2 regions of the Actinomadura sp. 9N407 genome follow, and region 1 is predicted to be linked to the other one. Evidence: riboswitches for the same ligand, from Rfam matches in the RefSeq annotation. Region 1 holds a riboswitch; the other holds the start of a gene.
What was found. Region 1 has a riboswitch for cyclic di-AMP ahead of ACH34Q_RS14015 (NlpC/P60 family protein). Riboswitches for the same ligand answer to the same signal wherever they lie in the genome.

Region 1 (7,094 bases):
ATTCCACCGCCTCCCGGCCCCCAGCAGGGGTACGGGCAGCAGCCCTATGGGCAGGACCCGTACGGCCAGGGCCAAGGCCAGGCGCCGGGTCAGGGCCAGGGGCAGGGGCAGGACCCCTACGGCCAGAGCCCGCAGCACCAGCCGCCGGCCCCTCACCAGCAGGGCCAGCACCAGCCGCAGGGCCAGCAGCAACCGCCTTATGGGGAGTCCCCGTACGGTGGCGGCGACGCCCAGTTCGGCAACTCCCCCTACCAGAAGGGCCAGCAGCAGGGCCAGCCGCAGCAGCAGAGCCCGCAGCAGCCTGGGCAGCCCGTTCCCGGTCCGCCGCAGCCTCAGCAGGGCGGCCAGCACGAGCAGTACGGCCCGCCCCAGCCGCAGTACGGCGAGCCTCAGCAGCAGGGCCCGCCCCCTGTCCCGAACGACCCGTGGGGCGCGCCCCAGCAGGGTCAGCAAGGACAGCAGCAGGGCCAGGGCCAGCCGCCTCAGGACCAGAACCAGTGGGGTGCTCCCCCGCCGCCGTCCCCCGACCAGTGGGGTCCGCCCCCGCAGCAGCAGGGACAGCAGGGCGGCCAGCACCAGGCGGCGCCCCAGCAGCATCAGGGCGGCCAGCACGGTCAGCCGCAACAGGACCAGTGGGGCGCTCCCCAGCCGCCTTCACCTGACCAGTGGGGCCCGCCCCAGCAGCAGGGCGGCCAGCATGCCCCGGCCGACCCGTACGCGCCGTCCCCGCAGCACCAGTCACCGCAGCACCAGGCCCCGCAGCACCAGTCACCTCAGCAAGGAGGCCTCCAGCCTCCGCCGCACGGGCGCGAGGCGACGCTGCTGCCGCAGGACCAGCAGCAGGGGCCGCCCCGTCCGGGCGGCGACACGGCGTTCATGTGCCCCTACTGCGAGGCGGTGCTGTCCAACCCGGGCGCCGCGCAGTGCGACTCCTGCCTGCGGCCCCTGCCGCAGCAGGGCACGCCCGTACTGCGGATGCAGTTCCCCTCGGGCGAGCTCAAGGTCTCGGTCGGCCAGCACCTGGTGCTGGGCCGCGACGCCGGCCAGTCGCCGGTGGCGGGCTCGTTCACGCAGTACGACAACGTGTCACGGCGCCACTCGACCGTGTGGCTGGACCCGTCCGGTACGGCCTGGGTCCGGGACGAGGGTTCCACCAACGGGACGTTCGTCAACGGCGAGCGCCTCCCGCGCGGTGTGGAGGCCCCCCTCCGCGACGGCGACCAGCTCCGCCTGGCCGCCGACGTGACCGGGACCATACAGCTGAAGTAGCGAATGAACGCGTGAGTGAACGACTGAGGGCCGCTCCGATCGGGGCGGCCCTCAGTCGTTCGTCCTCAGTCTTGCGCCATCAGGCATTCGTCACCAGGGCTCAAGAGCCCGGGAAGCCCCTTAGCCGGCTCGCTTGGCGCGGGCGCGGGTGCGCTCGCGCTCCTTGGAGTCCAGGACGACCTTGCGGAGCCGTACGGCGGTCGGGGTGACCTCGACGCACTCGTCCTCGCGGACGAACTCCAGGGCCTCCTCCAGCGTCAGCAGGCGCGGCGGGGTCAGCGTCTCGGTGGTCTCGGCCGTGGAGGAGCGGATGTTGGTCTTCTGCTTCTCCTTGCAGATGTTCACGTCCATGTCGTCGGCGCGGGAGTTCTCCCCGACGATCATGCCCTGGTACACCTGCGTGGTCGGGCCGACGAAGAAGGTGCCGCGCTCCTGCAGGTTGGTGATCGCGTACGCGGTGGCGGCGCCGGTGCGGTCGGCGACCAGGGAACCGGACGGCCGGGTGCGCAGCTCGCCGAACCAGGGCTCGTAGCTCTCGAAGACGTGGTGCGCCATGCCGGTGCCGCGGGTCTCGGTGAGGAACTCGGTACGGAACCCGATCAGCCCGCGGGCCGGGACCAGGAACTCCATCCGGATCCAGCCGGTGCCGTGGTTGGTCATGTGCTCCATCCGGCCCTTGCGGACCGCCATGAGCTGGGTGACCGCGCCGAGGTGCTCCTCGGGGATGTCGATGGTGAGGCGCTCGACGGGCTCGTGCTTCTTGCCGTCGATCTCGCGGGCGACGACCTGCGGCTTGCCGACGGTCAGCTCGTAGCCCTCGCGGCGCATGTTCTCGACCAGGATGGCGAGGGCGAGCTCGCCTCGGCCCTGCACCTCCCAGGTGTCGGGGCGCTCGGTGGGCAGCACGCGGATCGAGACGTTGCCGACCAGTTCGCGCTCCAGCCGGTCCTTGACCAGCCGGGCGGTGACCTTGGTGCCCTTCTCGCGGCCGGACAGCGGGCTGGTGTTGGTGCCCACGGTCATCGAGATGGCCGGCTCGTCCACGGTGATCAGCGGCAGCGGGCGCGGGTCGTCGGGGTCGGCGAGGGTCTCGCCGATGGTGATCTCCGGGATGCCGGCCAGCGCGATGATGTCGCCGGGGCCGGCCGCCTCCGCGGGCTTGCGGGTGAGCGCCTCGGTCATCATCAGCTCGCTGATGCGGACCCGCTCGATGGTGCCGTCCCGCTTGCACCAGGCGACCTGCTGGCCCTTCTTGATGATCCCCGAGTGCACCCGGCACAGCGCGATCCGGCCCAGGTAGCTGGAGGCGTCCAGGTTGGTGACGTGCGCCTGGAGCGGGGCGTCCGGGTCGTACGCGGGGGCCGGGATGGTGTTCTTGATCACCTCGAACAGCGGCTCGAGGTCCTCGCTGTCGGGCATCTCGCCGTTGCCGGGCTTGGCGAGCGAGGCGCGGCCGGCGCGGCCGGAGGCGTAGACGATCGGGAAGTCGATCTGCTCCTCTTCGGCCTCGAGGTCCATGAAGAGCTCGTACGTCTCGTCCACGACCTCGTCGATCCGGGCGTCCGGGCGGTCGGTCTTGTTGACGACCAGGATCACCGGCAGCCGGGCGGTCAGCGCTTTGCGCAGCACGAACCGGGTCTGCGGCAGCGGGCCCTCGCTGGCGTCCACCAGCAGGACGACGCCGTCGACCATGGACAGCCCGCGCTCGACCTCGCCACCGAAGTCGGCGTGGCCGGGGGTGTCGATGATGTTGATCGTCATCCCGGCGTGCCGGACGGCGGTGTTCTTGGCCAGGATCGTGATGCCCTTCTCACGCTCCAGATCGCCGGAGTCCATGACGCGGTCGTCCACGTCCTGGTTTTCGCGGAACGCCCCGGACTGCCAGAGCATGGCGTCGACGAGCGTCGTCTTCCCGTGGTCGACGTGGGCGACGATGGCGACGTTCCGGAGGTCGTCTCGCGTGGAGATGGGCATGCGGTCTCGCCTTGGGGTGAGAGTGTGGGGTTCGCCGCAGAGGTGCGACCGTCCTTATTCTACTTGGCCGAACGCCTCCCCCCGACGGGACGGCCGTCACAGCTGCCACAAATATGGCTATTTGGCCAACTTTGCCCGTTGTTTGTAGTCTCCCCACATCCGGTCGTTCGCAGTCCCGCCCCCCGGGACGACGTCCGGACACCGCCGAATCCCCCACGGGGAACCGGGGACCCAGGCCTCCTGGGGTGAATCGGCGCACATTCGGTGTGCGCCGTAGGGCGTCTCCTGGCCCGAACCCGTCAGCTAACCCGGTAGGCGGCTTAGGAGAGGAGTTCACCGGTTTGACACCGGCCACTGAACGGCGCGGCTTCGCCGTGCCCGCCCTCACCGCTGCCACGATCGTCGCCATCGGCGCCTTCGCCCCCATCGCCGCCCAGGCCGCCACACAGCCGGCCCACGCGCCCGCGTCCGGTACGGCCGTACGGGCCGCCGCGGCCAATCCCCCGAAGCCGACCGAGAGCGAGCTGCGCAAGCAGCTGGACGCCCTCAACACCGAGGCCGAGAAGCTGACCGAGGCGTATAACAAGACCCGGGTGGACATGCGCGCGGCCCAGAAGGCCGAGCGGACCGCCGCCCAGACCGCCGCCACGCTGGAGGCCCAGGTCGCTCCCGCCCGCGCTGAGCTGGGACGGCTCGCCGCCGCCAACTACATGGCCGGCGGCGACGACATGCTGTACGGGGCGGGCGACACCAACGGACTGTCCGCCTCGGCCTACCTGACCCAGAGCCGGGCCGCGACCGTGAACCGGCTCCAGGCGCAGATCGACCAGGCGAACCAGGCGCAGGTCGCCGCAAAGGCCAAGACCGCGCAGGTCCAGCGGGCCGCCACCCAGGCCGAGACCGCCCGCCAGGCGGCCAAGTCCAAGGTCGGCGAGGTCACCCGCCGGCTGGACAAGCTGACCACCACAAAGGTCAAGGACCCCAAGTCCGGGCTCACCGCGTCCGTGAAGGGTTCCGGCCTGCCCGCCAAGATGGCGCGCAAGGCGCTCACCAAGATCGGCAGCCCGTACGTGTGGGCCGCCGCGGGCCCCAGCAGCTTCGACTGCTCGGGACTGGTCGTCTGGGCGTACGACAAGGTCGGCAAGGGCGGGCTGCCCCACTACACCGGTGCCCTCTACGAGCAGGGCAGCAAGGTCGGAAAGGGCGCGCTGCGCTCCGGCGACCTCGTCTACTTCGGCGGCAGCCTGCACCACATGGGCATCTACCTGAGCGACGGCAAGTACCTGCACGCTCCGCAGACCGGCGATGTGGTGAAGATCTCAAAGATGTCCGACCGCTCCGACTACGCCGGCGCCAACCGGATCTCCTGAGCCGGCGGGCGCTCAGCCGCTCACATACGGCTGGACGGCCTCCACGATGGGCAGGTCACCGGGGAGCCACTCGACGTCGTACAGCTCCCCGGGGGCCAGCCAGCGCAGGGCGAGGTGCTCCAGCGCGCGCGCTTCGCCCTCGACGATCCGGGCGGTCCACACCCGCAGCACGCCGCCCAGGCTCAGCGGCCAGTCGCCGCCGATCCGCACGTCCAGCGCGATCTTGACGCCCAGCTCCTCGTGACACTCGCGGACCAGGGCGTCCTCGTCCGACTCGCCCGGATCGACCTTGCCGCCCGGGAACTCCCAGCCACCGGCCAGCGCGGGCGGCTCCGCCCGCTGCGCGGCCAGCAGCCGTCCCCCGGCGATGATCGCCGCGCCCACCACTACGTTGATCGTGACCAGCCCCTCTCTGCCCGGCATCATGCCGGAACGGCGCCGCCCGCGCTCAGGAGGCCGCGCTCCGTGCCGAGCCGTGAGCCGAGTCCTGAGGCGAGTCCTGAGGCGAGTCCTGAGGCGAGTCCTGAGGCCGGTCGCCGCCCTGGGCGGAACCGGCCGCGACGACCGTGACCGCGTCCTCGACGATCCGTTCCAGATGACCGCCGTGCGCGCCGCGCCAGTAGACCTGGCCGCAGTCGGCGCAGCGGCCGTACACGTCGTAGCTGCGGCGCGTCCCGTCCGCCAGCTCCCGCTCGACCTCCTCCTTGTCGACCGGGGCCAGCACGCCGTTGCAGGCGGTGCAGCGGGTCCACGGCCGCAGCTCGGGAACGAAGCGTTCCAGCAGGTCGCGCAGCTGATCGTCGGGACGGGACCCGCGCACGTACGCACCGAACCACAGCGCCCGGCGGCGCAGCAGGCCGCGGTCCTGCGTCAGCAGCACCCGGCCCTCCTCGTTCGCCTGGACGACGAGCGCGGGGTCGTCCATGTCGTTGTGGTAGGCGGTGTCCAGGCCGAGCAGGCGCATCCGGCGGGCCAGCGTGCCCAAGTGCACGTCGAGCAGGAACCGGGGCGCGAGCCGGCCGGGTTCGAGCGGTACGGACTGCGGCCGCGCCACGGCCTCCACCCGTACCTCCTCGCCCGCGGCGGGCTGGTGGCCCGGCTCGACCGGCGTCCCGTTCACCAGCAGCCGGCCGGCCTCGGGCAGCGGCACGCCCAGGGACTCCACGATGTGCCCCAGCGTCGACGTCCCGTCGTGGGCCACCTCCTGCCGCTCGCGCCTCCGCGCGACGGGCAGGAACATCAGCAGTTCTTCGGCGATCAGAATCGTTATCACGGGCTCCACGCGGCCAGCATGCCACGCTGGGCCGCACTGTCGATCGGATTAAGTGCGGCCGCGGACGCCCTGCCCGAGCTGCCGTCGATCACTGGCAGGCGCCCACGTCCGCTGGGTTGCGGTCTCAGGGGGCGGACTGGGGCTGGGCGGCCAGCTCGGCGACCTTGCGCTTCATGTCCGGACGGGCGAGCGGACGGGTCGTGCCGATCCAGTCCGAGCGCTTGTACGACTTGACCCCGATGTTCGGCGAGCAGGTCGAGCAGCTCGCCACGATCATCTTGCCCTTGCCGATGACCATGCCGACATGGCCGGGGTTGTTCGATGACGTCCCCGGGCCCGAGTTGAAGAAGACCAGGTCGCCGGGCTGCTCCTTGCCCTTGTCGATCTTCACGCCGTACGGCCACTGCTCGAAGGTGGTCCGCGGGATGCTGAGCCCGACCGTACGGTACGCGCCCTGCAGGAGGCTTGAGCAGTCCCAGGCGTCGGGGCCGTTGGCGCCGAAGACGTAGCGCTTGCCGCGCTGTGCCATGGCGAAGGCGATGATGCGCTGGACGAGCTCGTCGGCGTTGGCGGGCAGCTGGTTGTCGTCGCACTCGACGCCGTTGGACTGCACGACCGAGAAGTCGCCGCCCACATAGCGCTTGGCCCAGTCGAGGACGAGGTTCACGTAGTCCCACGAGTGGTTGTACATGAACAGGGCGGTGCGCATCCGGTCCGGAGCGCCGTTGTGCTTGAGGTAGCGGGCCGCGGACGGGATGGCGTCGTCGGGGTCGTAGCGGTCCTTGTCGCCGTCCTTGTCACCGTCGACGGCGAAGGACTTGAACGTGGCCTCCAGGAACTGCATCGGCCCGCCGGCGCCCGCGTAGTTCTCGCCGCTCTGCACGCCGGGAAGCCGGGACGTCCCGTGGCTGGTCTCGACCTTGCCGATCCCGGCCAGCACGTTCCAGGGGATGCCGTACTCCTTGCCCGCCTTCTTGTAGAGGGCCAGGTAGTCGGCGGGAATCGCACCGGCGTCCTGGGCCTCGGCGGGCTGCGCCCCGGCCTCCGAGGTGTCGACGCACGCCGAGCCCGCGCCTCCCCCACCGAACATGAACTGGCTGGCACCGAACAGCACCGGAACGAACATCAGCGCGACGAAGAGCATCGCGGCCGACCCCAGCGCCGCCGCGAGCAGCAGGCCGCGGCGGCTCATCCCGTATCACCGGCCT
Region 2 (7,094 bases), on a different contig from region 1:
ACGATGAAGATGTCCCTGGAATCAGGCACGCCGCGTTCCCTCCCTGAGGTTCCTGGAATCCCTGAAGAACCGGTCGACGACCGCCCTGGCGGCCGTGCCGCGGTCGTGCTCGCCATAGCGCGCCGCGAAGGCGCGGCGGCGATCGGCGTAGTCGCTCCGTACCGCGTCCAGGCCGGACAGCGCGGCGAACAGCGCGTCCTCGTCCGCCACCACCGGGCCCGGGGCCTCCTCGGCCAGGTCGAAGTAGCCGCCCTCGCTCTCCCTGCCGCGCGGTGCCCAGGATTGGCCGCGGGTGACGTTCGGGGGGCCGTCCCGCTCGGCCTCCCCCGGCGTGTAGAAGATCATCGGACGGTCCAGCAGCGCGTAGTCGAACATCACCGAGGAGTAGTCGGTGATCAGCGCGTCCGCCAGCAGCAGCAGGGGCGTGATGTCGGCGATGTGCCCGACCGTCCGAACCGCGTGCCGCAGCCGGCGCGGCAGGACCGTCCGGCTCAGGTAGTGCGGCCGTACGAGCATGATCTGCGCGCCGCCCAGCTCGGCGGCGAAGCGGGCGGCGTCGAACGGCAGCCCCGCGCGGGCGATCGGCCTGCCGTTGGGCCCGCCCCGGAAGGTCGGCGCGTACAGGACCACCTCGCGCCCGTCGTCCAGGCCCAGCTCGCGGCGCAGTTCGGCCAGCTCGCGCGCCAGTTCGGGGTCCCGATCACCGGTCACGAGCGGGTCGTTGCGCGGGTAGCCCACCGGCAGCAGTTCGGCGCTGACACCCATGCCCGGCACCAGCGTCCGCTCGTCATGCTCGGAACGGACGAGGAAGCAGTCGTACCGCTCGACCATGCGCCGGAACTTCTGCTGCTCGGCGCGCGAGGCGTTCTTGAGGCTCGGCTTGTCGAACCCCATCAGCTTGTACGCGGAGCCGTGCCACGTCTGGACGTACGTGGTGGCCTTCCGCTTACGCAGCCCCTCAGGGAAGCCCTGGTTGTCGACCCAGAACTGCGCGCGCGCGAGAGCGAGGTAGTACGGCCATGACCCGCGACGCACGAGTGTGGCGTCGGAGGGAAAACCCTTGGGGCTCCCCTCGTACGACCAGTACGCCCGCACAGGAATGCCCGAACGGCGCAGCTCCCGGTAGATGTACTTGGGATTGTCGGAGTACTGCTTGCCCAGATGGCTTTCAAAGACGACCGTGCCTCGCCGTACCGGAAGCCTTGAGAGCACCCGGTTGAAGACGGCGGTCTTGGTCTTGCGAGCCGTCAGGTTGCGCCGCAGGGATTTCCGTAGGGCGCGCGCCGACCGTTCCACCTGGAGGGCACTGCGCCAGGCCCGGCGGCCGGCGGCGCTGCGGCGGAACCCGCGGATCGCGGCCACGGTGGGCCGGGTCAGCCGTCCGCCTCCTTCGAGAACGAACGTCAGGTTCCCCGCCTCCGTCACGTACGACCTCAGGCTCGTACCGGCCAGGCGCGTGAGCCTTGGACGGACCGCCAACCGCACTCCGCTGATTCCCGGGTGCTCCGCCGTACCGGCGACCCCTGCCTCGCCCGCCCTTCCCTCGTGCCTGTCCACGGCCCCCCTGTCCACGGCGATCCGCAGGACGAGGCGGTCGTCGTTCACCCGCATGATCAGCCGGGCGTCCCAGAGCGGGTCCACGAAGCCGAGCGGGCGCAGCCGGTGCCGGGAGTCGAACGCGGCGCGCCATGCGATCCGGTCGCCGCGATGGTCGAGCCTGGCCGGAAAGCGGACGGCCCGCGCGCGGTGCCGCCGGTCCCGCAGCTCCAGCTCGCCGCGCAGCCGGGCATCGGCGGGTACGCGGCCGAGCGGGTTGGCGACCCATCCGGACATCCGGGCGCGTGACCCGGCGCGGCGCAGCTCGGTCACGATGGTGGCCGGCCGCAGCTCGTTCAAGGGCCGGGCGTGGATGCCCAGCGCGGTGATGTCCAGGATGTCCCGGCCCGGCCCGTCCTGGAGGTGCCGCTCGCCCCAGTAGATCCGGCCCTCCTGCTCGATCAGCTCGGCGCGGAGCTCGGGGACCTTCTTGCGGGCGAACTCGGCGGCGGCGATCGCGCTCTCCAGATCGCCCCGGCCCACCAGGTACGCGGCGATCGCGGGCAGCCGGTTGGCCGCCTCCAGCGCTCCGGGATGCAGCTCGGCGACGTACGGGGCGGCCAGCTCCAGAAAGCGCCGCCGGTAGCCGGCGTCGCGGACGCGCAGGTCGTAGAGGTAGAGCAGCAGGTCGTGGTTGACGAACTTGGCGTCCTTGGCCAGCTTGAGCTCGGTCGCCCCGTGCGAGCGGAAGACCCGGTCGATCCGGCGGTGGATCTCCAGCCGGTCGGCCAGGTTGCCCAGCTCGCGGCGGCGGTTGGAGATCGAGGGCCGGTCGGCGTGCGGCTCCACGTACCAGGTGTAGACCCGGTGCGGGACGACCGCGATCCGGCCCGCCGCGAGGTACGCCTCGGCCGAGAACAGCAGGTCCTCGTAGTGCAGGCCCTCGACGAAGCGGAGGCCGCCGGCGACCAGGAAGTCGCGGCGGTAGCACTTGTTGGTCGAGAGCGTGTCGTACAGCAGGTCGGGGTGATCGAGGACGGAGTCGTGCACGGCCCGGCGCCGGTAGAGCCGGGGGTACCAGAGCGTCTCCCTGGCGTGCGGGCCCAGATGTGACCGTACGCACAGGCCGGAGACGAGATCGGCGCCGGTCTCCTCGGCGGCGGCCACCATGGTCAGGCAGGCGTGCCGGTCCAGGACGTCGTCGCTGTCGAGGAACATCACCCGGGCCCCGCGGGCGTGCTCGATCCCGACGTTGCGGGGCCGGCCGCAGCCGCCGGAGTTCTCCGGGAGGTGGACGGCCCGGACCCGGCCGGGATGCGCGGCGGCGAACCGGTCGGCGACCTCGCCGGTGCCGTCGGTGCTGGCATCGTCGACGATCACCACCTCGACGCTGCGCAGCGACTGGGCCAGCACCGAGCGGACGGCGCGCGGCAGCCGCCCGGCGTCGTTGTAGGCGATCACGACGACGCTGACGTCGGGCCGGACCCGCATCCCATCCCCCTTCGCCCGCTTTCGACCGTTCCGGGGTAGGCATTTCCAGCCAGGCCCATTGCCGGGTCGATCTGGGATCAAGCGGACGTCAATGTTCGGGGGTGATCTCCGTTATGCCCCAGAACATGGGGAAACGCCGAGGGCGCCCGGCCACCATGATCATGGTGGCCGGGCGCCCTCGGCTCGGGTCCGTCAGCACGGGTTCATCACCCGCGCGGGATCACTTCCCGCGGTAGTCGGGGTAGCCGTAGCCGGCCACCTGCGACACCTTGCGGGTCTTCTCCTTCACGGCGTTGCCGGTGTTGCCCTCGACCGTGTCGATGGTGCCGTCGCCGTTGTCCTTGACGACCAGGCCGACGTGGTTGATGGACGAGATGCCGCCGCCGTTCCAGGCGAAGAACACCACGGCGCCGGGCTTGGGCTCCTGGCCCCAGCGGCCGGTCTTCTTGAACCACATGGCGTGCTGGACGGTGTAGGCGTCCCAGCCCATGCCCTTGACACCGGTCTGAGCGCCGACCCAGGACACGAACATGTTGCACCACTGGGCGCCGTTGTAGGCGGACACGTTGCCGCCGTCACGCTGGGCCGTCAGCTTGGCGTTGTCGGTGCCCACGTACCAGTCGTGGAACTTGGTCTGGCCGCCCTTGCCCTCGGAGATGCCGACCTGCTTCTTGGCCAGGCCGATCACTTCCTGGGCGGTGGCGGCCTTGGCGCCGGCGTTGGCGTCCTTGGCCGAACCGGCGTCCTCCTGGGCGTCGCCGGCCTCGCCGGCCACGGTGCCGGTGGCCTTCTGCGAGGTCGACTCGGTCTTGCCGGCCTTACCGGCCTTGTCGGTCAGCTGGTCGACGGCGGCGTGGCCGCCCTTGCCGACACCGGCCACGCCGGCGACGGTCTGCACCTGGTCGGCGGTCGGGGTGGTGGAGGCCACCGCGCCCATGGCCGAGCCGAGGGCCAGCACGCCCATCGTGGCGCCACCGATCACACCGGCGGCGGCGCGCCCGCGGAGGGCGAAGGTCTGGGAGGTCAGTTCGCTCGTACGGACGCGGAGAGCGGCGAGAGCGGGAGAGTTGCGGAACGACAAGTCAGAGTCTCTTTTCTTCCATGGCCGCCTACCGGGTTAGCTGTCGGATTCGGGCATGGAAGTCGCCCTACGGCACACGCGGACGTGCGCCGATTCACCCCAGGTTGGTTGGGTCCCCGGCTCCTGGCACCGCTGTGCGGTGCGGAACGGACTCGGCGGTCCGGCGGCCATGAAGCGCCACCGGCACTGCGATCAGATGGATGACGGTCGTGCGGGTTCATGGACCGCACACACGACCTCGGGTGGCGGGATCCGGCCGTCCGGCTCGGTCCGCCCTCCCGATGAGCGACGCATGGGGTGCATCGCGGAGGTGGTCAGAAGGTATCAAACTTCTTACTTGTGGCAAATCCGGGGCAAAGCACCCGGCCCTAGGTTCAAAACCACCCACACCTCGCATCTCTTCCCGACATCTGGGCATGATCCGGACGCGGAACCGCACCGCGCCCCAGTGGCGCCCGGGGAGGAGACGGATCGATGGGGTCGGATTTCGGGTTGTTGGCGATCACTCTGCTGGGACTCGCGGGGCTGGGCGTGGTCTGCCTCGCCCTCGCCGTGGCCGGGGGGCTGATGCTCGCCCGCTCCCTCGCGGAAAGGCTGCCCGTGCGGGCCTCCGGGGCCCCGCTGCCCGTCCGCAGGCCGGCGGAACGGCAGCGCCGGCCGGGCACTGAGGAAAGCGCCGGAACCCAGGGCGAGAAGCAGCGCGAGACGCCGGGCGAGAAGCGGAACGAACCGCGGAGCACGGCCCGAACGGCACGGTCAGCGTCGAACTAGCCGAGACAAAGGCCACACCAAGCCAGGGTCACGAACGGCCGCGAGACACACCTCACACCGCAGAGGCCCTTTACCTCTGCCTACACCCCGGTCTGCCTTCACCTACGGCCCCGGCTTCGCTTACGGCGCCGGCTTTGCCTACGCGCCCGCTCCGGCCCCTGCGCCCGCTCCAGCCTCGGCGTTCTGTCCCGCGATGGCGCCTGCCAGGACGAGCCGTCCGGCATCGCGGACCATCGCGGCGACCTCGTCGACCGGCGTGCTCAGTGAGGTCAGGCTGACCAGGGCCGCCAGCAGCACATGGCCGAGAACGATCTCCACCTGGTCCCGCTCGGGGACGGGGTCGCCGATCGCGGCGGCCAGCCGGTCGCGCAGGAACAGGAACAGCACCGTGCGGTCGTCCTCGACGCTGGAGTCGTCCGAGGTCACCGCCTGGACGATCGCCGAGGCCAGCGGGATCTGCTCCGCCCCGGCCCGGACGATCCGCTCCAGCAGGGCGGTGAGCCGCTCGACCGGGGTGTCGCCGACCGCGAGCGCGTCGATGTCGGCGGTCACCCGCTGCGCCCAGCTGGCGGCCACCTCGGTGAGCAGATGGTCCTTGGTCGCGAAGTAGCGGTAGACGGTGGCCCGCGCCACACCGGCGCGATCGGCCACATCGTGCATGGTCACGGCCGGATAGCCGCCCTCAAGCGCCAGCATCCGGGCGGCCTCGATCAGCCGCTCGCGACGGGCCTGCTGTTCCTTGCTGAGGGTCCGCGTGACGGTGAACCGCACATCGCCGCTCAACGCGCCTCCTTCGGTGACCGAACGTGTGACCGCGGCCATCCTCTCGTACATCCGTTCCCATCGCGCCCCCGGTACCGGCGGAACGGGCCTCGCACGCGTTCCAGGGCCGCCCGATTCCAGGGCCCGCGGCGGCCTTGTCCGGCCACCGCCCGGCGGGCGAGGATGCAACGGACGCGGCCGGGATTCGCCCTATCGCTTGCTTGGTTGCGACGCTAGTTTAGACACGGGTCTCCAGGTACCGGACGGGGACCACGAAACGGGAGCACGGATGCCGATGGAGTTGCACGAGGCCCTCTACACCACCCGCGCGATGCGGCGGGTCCGGCCGGATCCGGTCCCGGTGGAGGTCCAGCGCAGGATGCTGGACGCCGCCGTACGGGCGCCCAGCGGCGGCAACAGCCAGAGCTGGCGGTTCCTGCTGGTCGACGATCCCGGCCTGAAGGGCCGGATCGGGCCGCTCTACCGGGACGCCATGGACAAGCTGTGGAAGACCGTCTACAAGGAGCGGATCGACGCCGCCAACGCCGATCCCGAGGACCCCGACAGCGCCCAGATGCTCCGCGTCGTGAAGTCCGCGCAGTGGCTCGCCGACCACTTCGAGGAGGTCCCGCTGTTCCTGTTCGGATACACGCGGTTCGACCCGAACGGCGGCTCGATCTTCCCGGCGATCTGGAGCGCCCAGCTCGCCGCCCGCGCCGAGGGCGTCGGCAGCTCGATCACCTCCGTGCTGAGCTTCTTCCACCCGGACGAGACCAACGAGATCCTCGGCGTCCCCAAGGACGAGGGCTGGTCGATGGCGTGCTGCGTCTCGTTCGGCTACCCGACCGGCCGGTGGGGCGTGGCCGCCCGCCGTCCCGCCCACGAGGTCAGCCACCGGAACGCCTGGGGCGCCCCGGCCGGCTTCGAGACCCCCGAGCCGCTCTGGACCCCCGAATCGCTCAGGAGCCCGACATGACGTCATCGCGCCTCGACGGCACGTCCGCCCTGGTCACCGGAGGCGGCAGCGGCATCGGCCTGGCCTGCGCGCGGCGGCTCGCGGCCGACGGCGCGGACGTGATGATCTGCGGCCGTACCGCCGAACGGCTCCAGGCCGCGGCCAAGGAACTCGGCTGCCGGTACGTGGTGGCCGACGTCGTGGACGAGGACCAGGTGGCGGCCGCCGTCCGCGCCACCGCCGCGACCTCCCCGCTGCGGGCCGTGATCCACTGCGCGGGCGGTACCACCTCGGTCGGGCCCATCCCCCAGCTCGACACCGCCGCCTGGCGCGACACCCTGGAGCTCAACGCCACCGGCACCATGCTCGTGCTTAAGCACTCCGCGCGCCTGATGGCCCGTACGGGCGGCGGCGCGTTCGTGGCGATCTCCTCGATCGCCTCGTCCAACACGCACCGCTGGTTCGGCGCGTACGGCGTCTCCAAGGCGGCGGTGGACC

Region 2: it holds a riboswitch for cyclic di-AMP, as region 1 does, so the genes downstream of both, ACH34Q_RS26040 (CHAP domain-containing protein) here and ACH34Q_RS14015 (NlpC/P60 family protein) in region 1, are expected to answer to the same signal.

Annotation. Positions count from the first base shown of each region.
Region 1 covers NZ_JBIRAW010000007.1:278,455-285,548, reverse strand. The annotation lists gene ACH34Q_RS14030 (hypothetical protein) at 1-624, opposite strand, end outside; gene ACH34Q_RS14025 (FHA domain-containing protein) at 898-1,269, shown strand; gene typA (translational GTPase TypA) at 1,390-3,243, opposite strand; cyclic di-AMP (ydaO/yuaA leader) riboswitch at 3,436-3,577, shown strand; gene ACH34Q_RS14015 (NlpC/P60 family protein) at 3,585-4,613, shown strand; gene ACH34Q_RS14010 ((deoxy)nucleoside triphosphate pyrophosphohydrolase) at 4,626-5,039, opposite strand; gene ACH34Q_RS14005 (Mut7-C RNAse domain-containing protein) at 5,062-5,886, opposite strand; gene ACH34Q_RS14000 (NlpC/P60 family protein) at 6,011-7,078, opposite strand; gene ACH34Q_RS13995 (hypothetical protein) at 7,075-7,094, opposite strand, start outside.
Region 2 covers NZ_JBIRAW010000017.1:156,883-163,976, reverse strand. The annotation lists gene ACH34Q_RS26050 (glycosyltransferase) at 1-29, opposite strand, end outside; gene ACH34Q_RS26045 (CDP-glycerol glycerophosphotransferase family protein) at 22-3,027, opposite strand; gene ACH34Q_RS26040 (CHAP domain-containing protein) at 3,248-4,108, opposite strand; cyclic di-AMP (ydaO/yuaA leader) riboswitch at 4,119-4,276, opposite strand; gene ACH34Q_RS26035 (hypothetical protein) at 4,583-4,879, shown strand; gene ACH34Q_RS26030 (TetR/AcrR family transcriptional regulator) at 5,018-5,662, opposite strand; gene ACH34Q_RS26025 (nitroreductase family protein) at 5,931-6,617, shown strand; gene ACH34Q_RS26020 (SDR family oxidoreductase) at 6,614-7,094, shown strand, end outside.